3 regions of the Microbispora sp. H10670 genome follow, and region 2 is predicted to be linked to each of the others. Evidence: predicted binding sites of a transcription regulator. Region 2 holds the regulator's gene; each other region holds the start of a gene.
What was found. Region 2 encodes HrcA, which represses chaperone genes, less so after heat shock. Its sites were predicted from a motif close to TTGGCACTCTCNNNNNGAGAGTGCCAA; they were not measured.

Region 1 (3,273 bases), on a different contig from region 2:
GCTCCAGGTCGTACCGGGCGAAGTGCTCCTTGACGCCCTTCTCCAACAGGCGGGACGCCCGGGAGATCCGCCCGGCGACGCCCATCGCCGAACAGTCCACGTCCGGACGCACCCGGGCCCAGCCGCTGAGGATCTGGTCGACGGCGTCGTTCACGGCGTCGTCTACTGTGCCGTTCCCGGTGCCGTTCCCGGTGGTGCCGTTCATGAGGTTGTCGTCCATGATGCGCGCGGCCGAAGGTCCACCCGCCGCTCCTCCTCGTCTCATCGTAACGCTTACTTCGACGTTGAAATGTCGACCCCTCCTAAGCTAGCCTCCGAATCGAAAAGTCAGACATCGAAATTTTAGAGGTGAAACGATGAAGGTTCTGCTTCTCGGCGCGACGGGGTACATCGGGTCGGCGCTCGCGGAGCGGCTCTCCGAGCACGGGCACGACGTGGTGGCGCTGGTCCGGCCGAAGCCGCGCGAGGCCGCCCTGCCCGGCGAGGTGCGCCACGGCGACCTCCATGAGCCCGAGACGCTCGCGAAGGCGGTGACCTCCGACATCGACGTCGTCGTCCACGCCGCGAACCCCGTCGGGGACGAGGCGGTGGACGTCGCCGCGATCGAGGCGCTGGCCGGCGGCGGCGCGCGACTGGTCTACATCAGCGGCGTGTGGGTGCTCGGCGCCACCACCGAGGCGGCGGACGAGAACGCCCCGGTCGACCCGATCGCCCTGTCCGGCTACCGGCCGCGGGTGGAGAGGCTCGTGCTTGACGGGGGCGGAGTCGTCGTCCGGCCCGGCGTCGTCTACGGCCGGGGCGCGGGAATCCCCGCCCTGCTCGCCGCCCCCGGCGGGGAGGACGGCAGGTACGTCCACGCGGGCGGCCCGGCGCCGACCTGGTCGACCGTACACGTGGACGACCTGGCGGACCTGATCGTGCTCGCGATCGAGAAGGCCGCGCCGGGCAGCCTCTTCCACGCGGTCGCCGAGGAGGCGGTGAGCGTCGCCGACGCCGCCGCGGCCGCCGGCCGCAGCGGGAAGGCCGTGCCGTGGCCGATCGACGAGGCGAGCGAGGTGCTCGGCCGCCCGTTCGCCGAGGGCCTCGCCCTGAGCCAGGTGGTGAGCGGCGACCTCGCGAGGAAGGACCTCGGCTGGAGCCCCAGCAGGCCCGGCCTCGTCGACGAGGTCCGCTCCGGTTCGTACGCCACCCGCGCCTGACCGGCCCGCGGGCCGGAGTCGCCGCCGTGGGGCGCCGGGGGTCGCGGTGGTGACGCGCAGGCGGCGGAGGGCTGAACGGGAGCTCTCGGACGCGTTGCCGGGAGGTGGGTCTGACCTGCGGGGCGGGTTCGTGTTGACTGTCACGCGCCACTTGCATACTGTTTCGTGTTGGCACTCTGCCATTGAGAGTGCCAACAGCGACGAGACAGGTCTGACACCCGCGACGGCAGGCCGCTGGTCGCCTCTTCAGCTCATTCATCGCAATCTGAAGGGGAGGTCCGATCGTGACGACCGCCACCAAGGTTCCCGTTAAGCCGCTCGGCGACCGCATCGTGGTCCAGCCGCTTGAGGCCGAGCAGACCACCGCCTCCGGCCTGGTCATCCCGGACACCGCCAAGGAGAAGCCGCAGGAGGGCCGCGTGCTCGCCGTGGGCCCGGGCAACTGGGACGAGGACGGCGAGAAGCGCATTCCGCTCGACGTCAAGGAGGGCGACGTCGTCCTCTACAGCAAGTACGGCGGCACCGAGGTCAAGTACGGCGGCGAGGAGTACCTGGTGCTCTCGGCTCGCGACGTGCTCGCCATCATCGAGAAGTAGTAGGCCGCGCAAGCCATGAGGAGCCCCGGGTCCACGTACCCGGGGCTCCGACGTGCTCACAAGGAGACCTGAATGCCGAAGATCCTGGAGTTCGAAGAGGACGCGCGGCGCGCTCTCGAGCGTGGTGTGAACGCTCTCGCCGACGCCGTCAAGGTGACCCTCGGCCCGCGCGGCCGCAACGTCGTCATCGACAAGAAGTTCGGTGCCCCGACGATCACGAACGACGGTGTCACCATCGCTCGCGAGGTCGAGCTGGAGAAGCCGTACGAGAACCTGGGCGCCCAGCTCGCCAAGGAGGTGGCGACCAAGACCAACGACATCGCGGGTGACGGCACCACCACCGCGACCGTCCTGGCCCAGGCAATGGTCCGCGAGGGCCTGCGCAACGTGGCGGCCGGCGCGCAGCCGCTGTCGCTCAAGCGCGGCATCGACAAGGCCGCGCAGGCCGTCAGCGAGCGGCTGCTCGGCAGCGCCCGCCACGTCGAGGACAAGAAGGAGATCGCCAATGTCGCTACGATCTCCGCGCAGGACGCGAAGATCGGCGGCCTGATCGCCGAGGCCTTCGACAAGGTGGGCAAGGACGGTGTCATCACCGTCGAGGAGTCCAACGCGATGGGCCTGGAGCTGGAGTTCACCGAGGGCCTCCAGTTCGACAAGGGCTACCTGTCGCACTACATGGTCACCGACCCCGAGCGCATGGAGTCGGTGCTCGAGGAGCCGTACGTCCTGATCCACCAGGGCAAGATCTCCTCCATCGCGGACTTCCTCCCGCTGCTGGAGAAGGTCGCCCAGACCAAGCGGCAGCTTCTGGTCATCGCCGAGGACGTCGAGGGCGAGGCCCTGGCCGTCCTGGTGACCAACAAGATCCGCGGCACCTTCACCTCCGTCGCCGTCAAGGCTCCGGGCTTCGGCGACCGCCGCAAGGCAATGCTGCAGGACATCGCCACCCTCACGGGCGGCCAGGTCGTCAGCGAGGAGATCGGCCTGAAGCTGGAGCACGTGGGCCTGGAGGTCCTCGGCACGGCCCGCCGCGTCGTGGTCAACAAGGACACCACCACGGTCGTCGACGGTGCCGGTGACGCCCAGGCGATCGAGGACCGCATCCGCGAGATCAAGATCGCGATCGAGCAGTCCGACTCCGACTGGGACCGCGAGAAGCTCCAGGAGCGCCTCGCCAAGCTCGCCGGCGGTGTCTGCGTGCTGCGTGTCGGCGCCGCGACCGAGGTGGAGCTGAAGGAGAAGAAGCACCGCCTTGAGGACGCGATCTCCGCGACCCGCGCCGCGATCGAGGAGGGCATCGTCTCCGGTGGCGGCTCCGCGCTCGTGCACGTGTCCAAGGAGCTCGACAACCTCGGCCTGACCGGCGACGAGGCCACCGGCGTCTCGATCGTCCGCAAGGCCCTGGTCGAGCCGGCGCGCTGGATCGCCGAGAACGCGGGCCTGGAGGGGTACGTCGTCACGACGAAGATCGCCGCGCT
Region 2 (3,273 bases):
GGCGCACAGCCACGTCGGCGGCACCCGCTGGTGGAACGTCAAGCACCCCGCCGCGTACGCCGCCCGCCTGGCGGACGGGACCTCGCCGGCGCACGCCCGGGAGGTGCTGACGGCGGAGGACAGGGCCGTCGAGCGCGTCATGCTGGAGCTGCGCCTCGCCTCGGGCTTCCCGCTCGCCGACCTCGCCCCCGAGGCGCGTACGGCCTGCGCGCGGGCGCTGGGGGACGGGCTGCTGGAGACCGAGGCGTTCAAGGCGGGCCGGGCCGTCCTCACGCTGCGCGGCCGGCTCCTCGCCGACGCCGTCGTACGCGACCTGACCCCTTGATCCGTCTGACCCCTCAATCCGACTGATCAGGGGCTGTGACGAAGTCGATGAGCTCCTCGACGCGGCCGAGCAGTTCGGGCTCCAGGTCGGCGTAGGTCGTGACCCGGCCGAGGATGTGCCGCCACGCCTCCTGGGGGTCCATCCGCCAGCCCAGCGCGGCGATCACGCCCTCCTTCCAGGGCACGCCGCGCGGCACGTCCGGCCACGCCTGGATGCCGAGCGCCCGGGGCTTGACCGCCTGCCAGATGTCCACGAAGGGGTGCCCCACGACGAGCACGTCCGCGCCGGAGACCCGGGCGGCGATGCGGCTCTCCTTGGAGCCGGGCACCAGGTGGTCGACGAGCACGCCCAGCCGCCTGCCCGGCTCCGGGCCGAACTCCCCGACGATCGCGGGCAGGTCGTCGACGCCCTCCAGGAACTCGACGACGACCCCCTCGACACGCAGGTCGTGTCCCCAGATCTTCTCGACCAGCGCGGCGTCGTGGACGCCCTCGACGTAGATGCGGCTCTCCTTGGCGACCTGGGCGCGCAGCCCTTCGACCGCGATCGACCCGGAGGCGCTCCGCAACGGGCCGGACGGCCGGGCCTGGGGACGGACCAGCGTCACCGGCCTGCCGTCGAGGAGGAACCCGGCGGGGGTCAGCGGGAACACCCGCCGCCGCCCGAAGCGGTCCTCCAGCGTCACGGCCTCCCTGTCGCAGTCCACCACCGCGCCGCAGAAACGGCCCTCGGCGTCCTCGACCACGAGGTCGGGCTCGGCCGGGATCTCGGGGATCTGCCCCCGCCGTGGCCGCCGCCAGTCTCCGGAAAGCACGTCCCGCCCGTACATGCGGGGAACGCTAGCAAATCCCGGGCCGCCGGCCCGCCGGTTGCGCCCGGATTCACGGCGTGTTGCCCCTGATCGTCTGCTCGTTATCGCACGCTGAGCGGTGGTAGCCGTACACTTGGCACTCGGGAACACAGAGTGCCAGGGTCGGTGTTTCCAGGGCACAGGGAGGTGACACATTGCTCGACGACCGCAAGCTCGCCGTCCTGCGCGCCATCGTCGAGGACTACGTGTCCACCAACGAGCCGGTGGGGTCCAAGGCCCTGGCGGACAGGCACAACCTCGGCGTCTCCCCGGCGACCATCCGCAACGACATGGCGGCGCTGGAGGAGCAGGGCTACATCACGCAGCCGCACACCAGCGCCGGGCGGGTCCCGACCGACAAGGGATACCGCCTGTTCGTGGACCGGCTGTCGCAGATCAAGCCGTTGTCGGGGGCGGAGCGCAGGGCCATCGAGACGTTCCTCGCCGGGGCGGTCGACCTCGACGAGATCGTCATGCGCACGGTACGGCTGCTCGCGCAGCTCACCCGGCAGGTGGCCGTCGTGCAGTATCCCTCGCTCACCAGGTCGTCGGTCCGCCACGTGGAGATCGTTCCGCTGGCGGAGCGCCGGGTCATGCTGGTGCTGATCACGAACACCGGGCGGGTCGAGCAGCGGGTGGTCGATCTGCCCGAGGCGCTCGCCGAGGACCGGATCGCGAACCTGCGCTCCGTGCTGAACGGCTGCCTCGACGGGTGCTGGCTCTCTCAGGTGCCCGAGACCGTGGCCGGCATCCCCGAACGGCTGCCGCCGGAGGAGAGGCCGGTGGTGGCGACCATCATGTCCGTGCTCCTGGAGACGCTCGTCGAGCGGCACGAGGAGAAGATCGTCTTCGGCGGTACGGCCAATCTGGCGGGCGCCGACTTCAGCGTCGGCCTGCGTGACGTGCTTGAGGCGCTGGAGGAGCAGGTCGTGCTCATGCGCCTGCTGGGCGAGACCGGCGGGCTGTCCGAACTCACCGTCAGAATCGGATCCGAGAATCCCTACAGCGGGCTGCGCGGCACCTCTATCGTGGCCGCCGGATACGGTTCGGGCGACAAGGAACTGGCCCGGCTTGGAGTGCTGGGCCCGACACGAATGGACTATCCGGTGACGATGGGTGCGGTGCGCGCTGTGGCGCGGTACGTGGGCCAGATCCTGGCGGGGTCATAAGTGTCCAACGACTACTACGCGACCCTTGGCGTCCGGCGCGACGCCAGCCAGGAAGAGATCAAGAAGGCGTATCGCCGTCTCGCCCGTGAGCTGCATCCGGACGTCAACCCCGATCCGGAGACCCAGGAGCGGTTCAAGGAGATCAACCAGGCGTACGAGGTGCTGTCCGACGCGGGCAAGCGCCGCATGTACGACATGGGCGCCGATCCGTTCGCGAGTGGCGGCGGACCGGCCGGGGCGGGCGGCTTCGGCGGGGGCTTCCCGTTCAGCGACATCATGGACGCCTTCTTCGGTTCCGCCGGCGCCGCGAGGGGTCCCCGCTCGCGTGCCCGCCGAGGCCGCAACGCCACCATCCGGGTCGAACTGGACCTGGCGGAGTCCGCCTTCGGCACCACCCGAGAGATCGTGGTCGACACGGCCGTGGTCTGCGACGTCTGCCAGGGCTCCGGGGCGGCGTCCGGCACCCACCCCGACACGTGCGACATGTGTCACGGGCGGGGCGAGGTCTCCCAGGTCACCCGCTCGTTCCTGGGCCAGGTCATGACGTCGCGCCCCTGCCCCCAGTGCGGCGGGTACGGCAGCGTCATCCGGCACCCCTGCATGGAGTGCTCGGGCGAGGGACGGGTCAGAACCCGGCGCACGATCAAGGTGCGGATCCCGGCCGGCGTCGAGGACGGCACGCACATCCAGCTCGCGGGCGAGGGCGAGGTCGGGCCGGGCGGAGGCCCTCCGGGCGACCTGTTCCTGGAGATCGTCGAGCGGCCGCACCAGATCTTCGAACGCCGGGGCGACGACCTGCACTGCACCGTCCAGATCCCGATGACCGCCGCCGCGCTCGGCACCGTCCTGTCGATCGACACCCTCGACGGCGCGGAGGCCATCGACGTGCGGCCCGGCACCCAGGCCGGTCAGGTCATCCCCCTGTACGG
Region 3 (3,273 bases), on a different contig from region 2:
GTCGATGATGCCCGACTCGAACATGTTGACGTACTCGCCGGACGCGGCGTTGAGGCCCTCGCCCGCGGGCAGGTTGCGGACCTTCTCCACCACGACGCCGCCCTCGAGGCCGGCGTTGACGGCGATCTGCTTCAGCGGCTCCTCGAGCGCCTTGCGGACGATCGCCGCGCCGGTCGCCTCGTCGCCGTTGACCTCCAGCTTGTCGAACGCGTTGGCGCCAGCCTGCAGCAGGGCCACGCCACCGCCGGGGACGATGCCCTCCTCGACCGCGGCCTTGGCGTTGCGGACGGCGTCCTCGATGCGGTGCTTGCGCTCCTTGAGCTCGACCTCGGTCGCCGCGCCGGCCTTGATGACGGCGACGCCGCCGGCCAGCTTGGCGAGACGCTCCTGGAGCTTCTCGCGGTCGTAGTCGGAGTCGGTGCGGTCGATCTCGGCGCGGATCTCGTTCACGCGGCCGGAGATCTGCTCGGCGTCACCGGCGCCGTCGACGATCGTGGTCTCGTCCTTGGTGACGACGATCTTGCGGGCGCGGCCGAGCAGGTCGAGGGTGGCGTTCTCCAGCTTGAGACCGACCTCCTCGGAGATGACCTGGCCGCCGGTCAGGATCGCGATGTCCTGCAGCATGGCCTTGCGGCGGTCGCCGAAGCCGGGGGCCTTGACGGCCACGGACTTGAACAGGCCACGGATCTTGTTGACCACCAGGGTCGCCAGGGCCTCGCCCTCGACGTCCTCGGCGAGGAGGACCAGCGGCTTGCCGGACTGCACGACCTTGTCGAGCAGCGGGAGCAGGTCCTTGTTCGCCGAGATCTTCTGGTTGGCGATGAGGATGTAGGCGTCCTCGAAGACCGCCTCCATGCGCTCGGGGTCGGTCACGAAGTAGCCGGACACGTAGCCCTTGTCGAAGCGCATGCCCTCGGTGAGCTCCAGCTCCAGACCGAAGGTGTTGCTCTCCTCGACGGTGATGACGCCTTCCTTGCCCACCTTGTCCATCGCCTCGGCGATGAGCGCGCCGATCTCCGGGTCGGCGGCGGAGATGGAGGCCGTGGAGGCGATCTGCTCCTTGGTCTCCACGTCCTTGGCGAGCTTCGACAGCTCCTCGCTGACGCGCTCGACGGCGGCCTCGATGCCCTTCTTCAGCGACATCGGGTTGGCGCCGGCGGCGACGTTGCGCAGACCCTCGCGGACCAGCGCCTGGGCGAGCACGGTGGCCGTCGTCGTGCCGTCACCGGCGACGTCGTCGGTCTTCTTCGCGACTTCCTTGACCAGCTCGGCGCCGATCTTCTCCCACGGGTCCTCGAGCTCGATCTCCTTGGCGATGGAGACACCGTCGTTGGTGATCGTGGGGGCGCCCCACTTCTTCTCCAGCACGACGTTGCGGCCCTTGGGGCCGAGGGTCACCTTCACGGCGTCGGCGAGCTGGTTCATACCGCGCTCGAGACCGCGCCGGGCGTCCTCGTCAAACGCGATCATCTTGGCTGCCATTAGGCTAGACCTCCCAGTAGCAGGGTGTCTTCAACGGACCGAGCCGACGCCCGCGACGGCGTGGACCCGCTATCCCTGCGCGAGCCCCATCGCCCCGATCCCGGTTGTTGTCACTCTCGACCTCAGAGTGCCAAACAAGTATTTAGCACTCTACCCCCGAGAGTGCAAGCGGAAGCCACTCTGACCAGCTTGGACGAGGTTCCCGAACACCCGGACGAGCCCGGACGAGCCGAAGGCCCGGCCCGCGGAACGCGGACCGGGCCTCCAATGGTCGCTTGACGGGATCAGACGGCCCGTACGGCCTCCGCCTGCGGGCCCTTCTGCCCCTGCGTGATGTCGAACTCAACCCGCTGACCCTGCTCGAGGGCCTTGTAGCCGTCCATCATGATTGCCGAGTAATGGACGAACACGTCCTTCCCACCGTCTACCGCGATGAAGCCGTAGCCCTTGTCCGCGTTAAACCATTTGACGGTGCCCTGCGCCACTTCCGACTCCTCTTGCTGGGCTGGGGACCACACCCAAGAAGCCCCCGGTTTTGTCGATCGTCTTCGACCATACCCGTGTCAAGGCGTAGAACAACAGAGTCAATCCGCAAACTACTACGGCGCGTTCGCTCAAAGCGGTACAGACGATTATTCACTTTTCTACCGAAAGGTTGAGAGCTTCACCATTCGCTGTGGCGACATCTCACTTCCCCGGCGAGAGAAGTGCATGTCAGGTGCCCGGCGGCGGTGTCGCGGCTCAGCCCCCGGCGACGGCGGGGATGACCGAAATCTGTACCCCGTCCGGCGTGGCGGTGTCCAGCCCATCGGCGAAACGGACGTCCTCTTCTCCGACATAGACGTTGACAAAACGCCGGATCTTGCCCGTCTCATCCAGGATTCGACCTCCGATGCCCGGATAGTCCGCATCCAGCTTCTGCAGGACCTCGCGGAGCGTTCCCCCCTCCCCGCTTACCTCCGCGACGCCGTTGGTGTACGTCCGCAGAATCGTCGGAATCCGCACGGAAACGCTCATTGTTCACTCGCTTTCGTTGCTGCCGATGGGCCTGTGATAACGCTTTCAGTTGGCGAATGCCGCACGGAAGGCGTCGAGGGAGGGACGGATGACCGCGGACGGACGGGCCTGCTCGGCCACCGCGTCAAGTGTCTTGAGACCGTCGCCGGTGTTCAGCACCACGGTTTCGGCCTCGGGGTCGAGGCGGCCCTCGCGCACGAGCTTGCGCAGCACGCCGACCGTGACGCCGCCCGCGGTCTCGGCGAAGATGCCCTCGGTCCGGGCCAGCAGGCGGATCGCCTCGACCACCTCGCCGTCGTTCACGTCCTCCACCGCGCCGCCCGTACGGCGGGCGATGTCGAGCACGTACGGCCCGTCCGCCGGGTTGCCGATGGCCAGCGACTTGGCGATGGTGTCCGGCTTGACCGGCTGCACGACGTCCTGCCCGGCCTTGAACGCGCGGGAGACCGGCGAGCAGCCCTCGGCCTGCGCGCCGAAGATCCGGTACGGCCGCTCCTCGACCAGGCCGAGCTTGATCAGCTCGCGGAAGCCCTTGTCGATCTTCGTGAGCTGCGAGCCGGAGGCCACCGGGACGACGATCTGCTCGGGCAGCCGCCAGCCGAGCTGCTCGGCGATCTCGTACGCCAGCGTCTTGGAACCCTCGGCGTAGTAGGGCCGGAGGTTGACGTTGACGAATCCCCACTTCTCGCCCAGCTCGTCACCGATGAGCTCGGAGCAGAAGCGGTTCACCTCGTCGTAGGTGCCGTCGATGGCGACCAGGCGGCCGCCGTACAC

Region 1: the regulator HrcA is predicted to act here: its motif matches at 1,368-1,394, upstream of groES (co-chaperone GroES).
Region 3: the regulator HrcA is predicted to act here: its motif matches at 1,590-1,616, upstream of groL (chaperonin GroEL).

Annotation. Positions count from the first base shown of each region.
Region 1 is NZ_JABBWW010000004.1:180,393-183,665, reverse strand. It holds gene HHX33_RS08145 (MarR family winged helix-turn-helix transcriptional regulator) at 1-220, opposite strand, end outside; gene HHX33_RS08140 (NAD-dependent epimerase/dehydratase family protein) at 357-1,199, shown strand; gene groES (co-chaperone GroES) at 1,481-1,795, shown strand; gene groL (chaperonin GroEL) at 1,868-3,273, shown strand, end outside.
Region 2 is NZ_JABBWW010000007.1:91,015-94,287, reverse strand. It holds gene hemW (radical SAM family heme chaperone HemW) at 1-325, shown strand, start outside; gene HHX33_RS12630 (DUF3097 domain-containing protein) at 339-1,154, opposite strand; gene hrcA (heat-inducible transcriptional repressor HrcA) at 1,331-2,344, shown strand; gene dnaJ (molecular chaperone DnaJ) at 2,345-3,273, shown strand, end outside.
Region 3 is NZ_JABBWW010000041.1:22,690-25,962, reverse strand. It holds gene groL (chaperonin GroEL) at 1-1,482, opposite strand, end outside; gene HHX33_RS32725 (cold-shock protein) at 1,767-1,967, opposite strand; gene HHX33_RS32720 (MoaD/ThiS family protein) at 2,224-2,499, opposite strand; gene thrC (threonine synthase) at 2,545-3,273, opposite strand, start outside.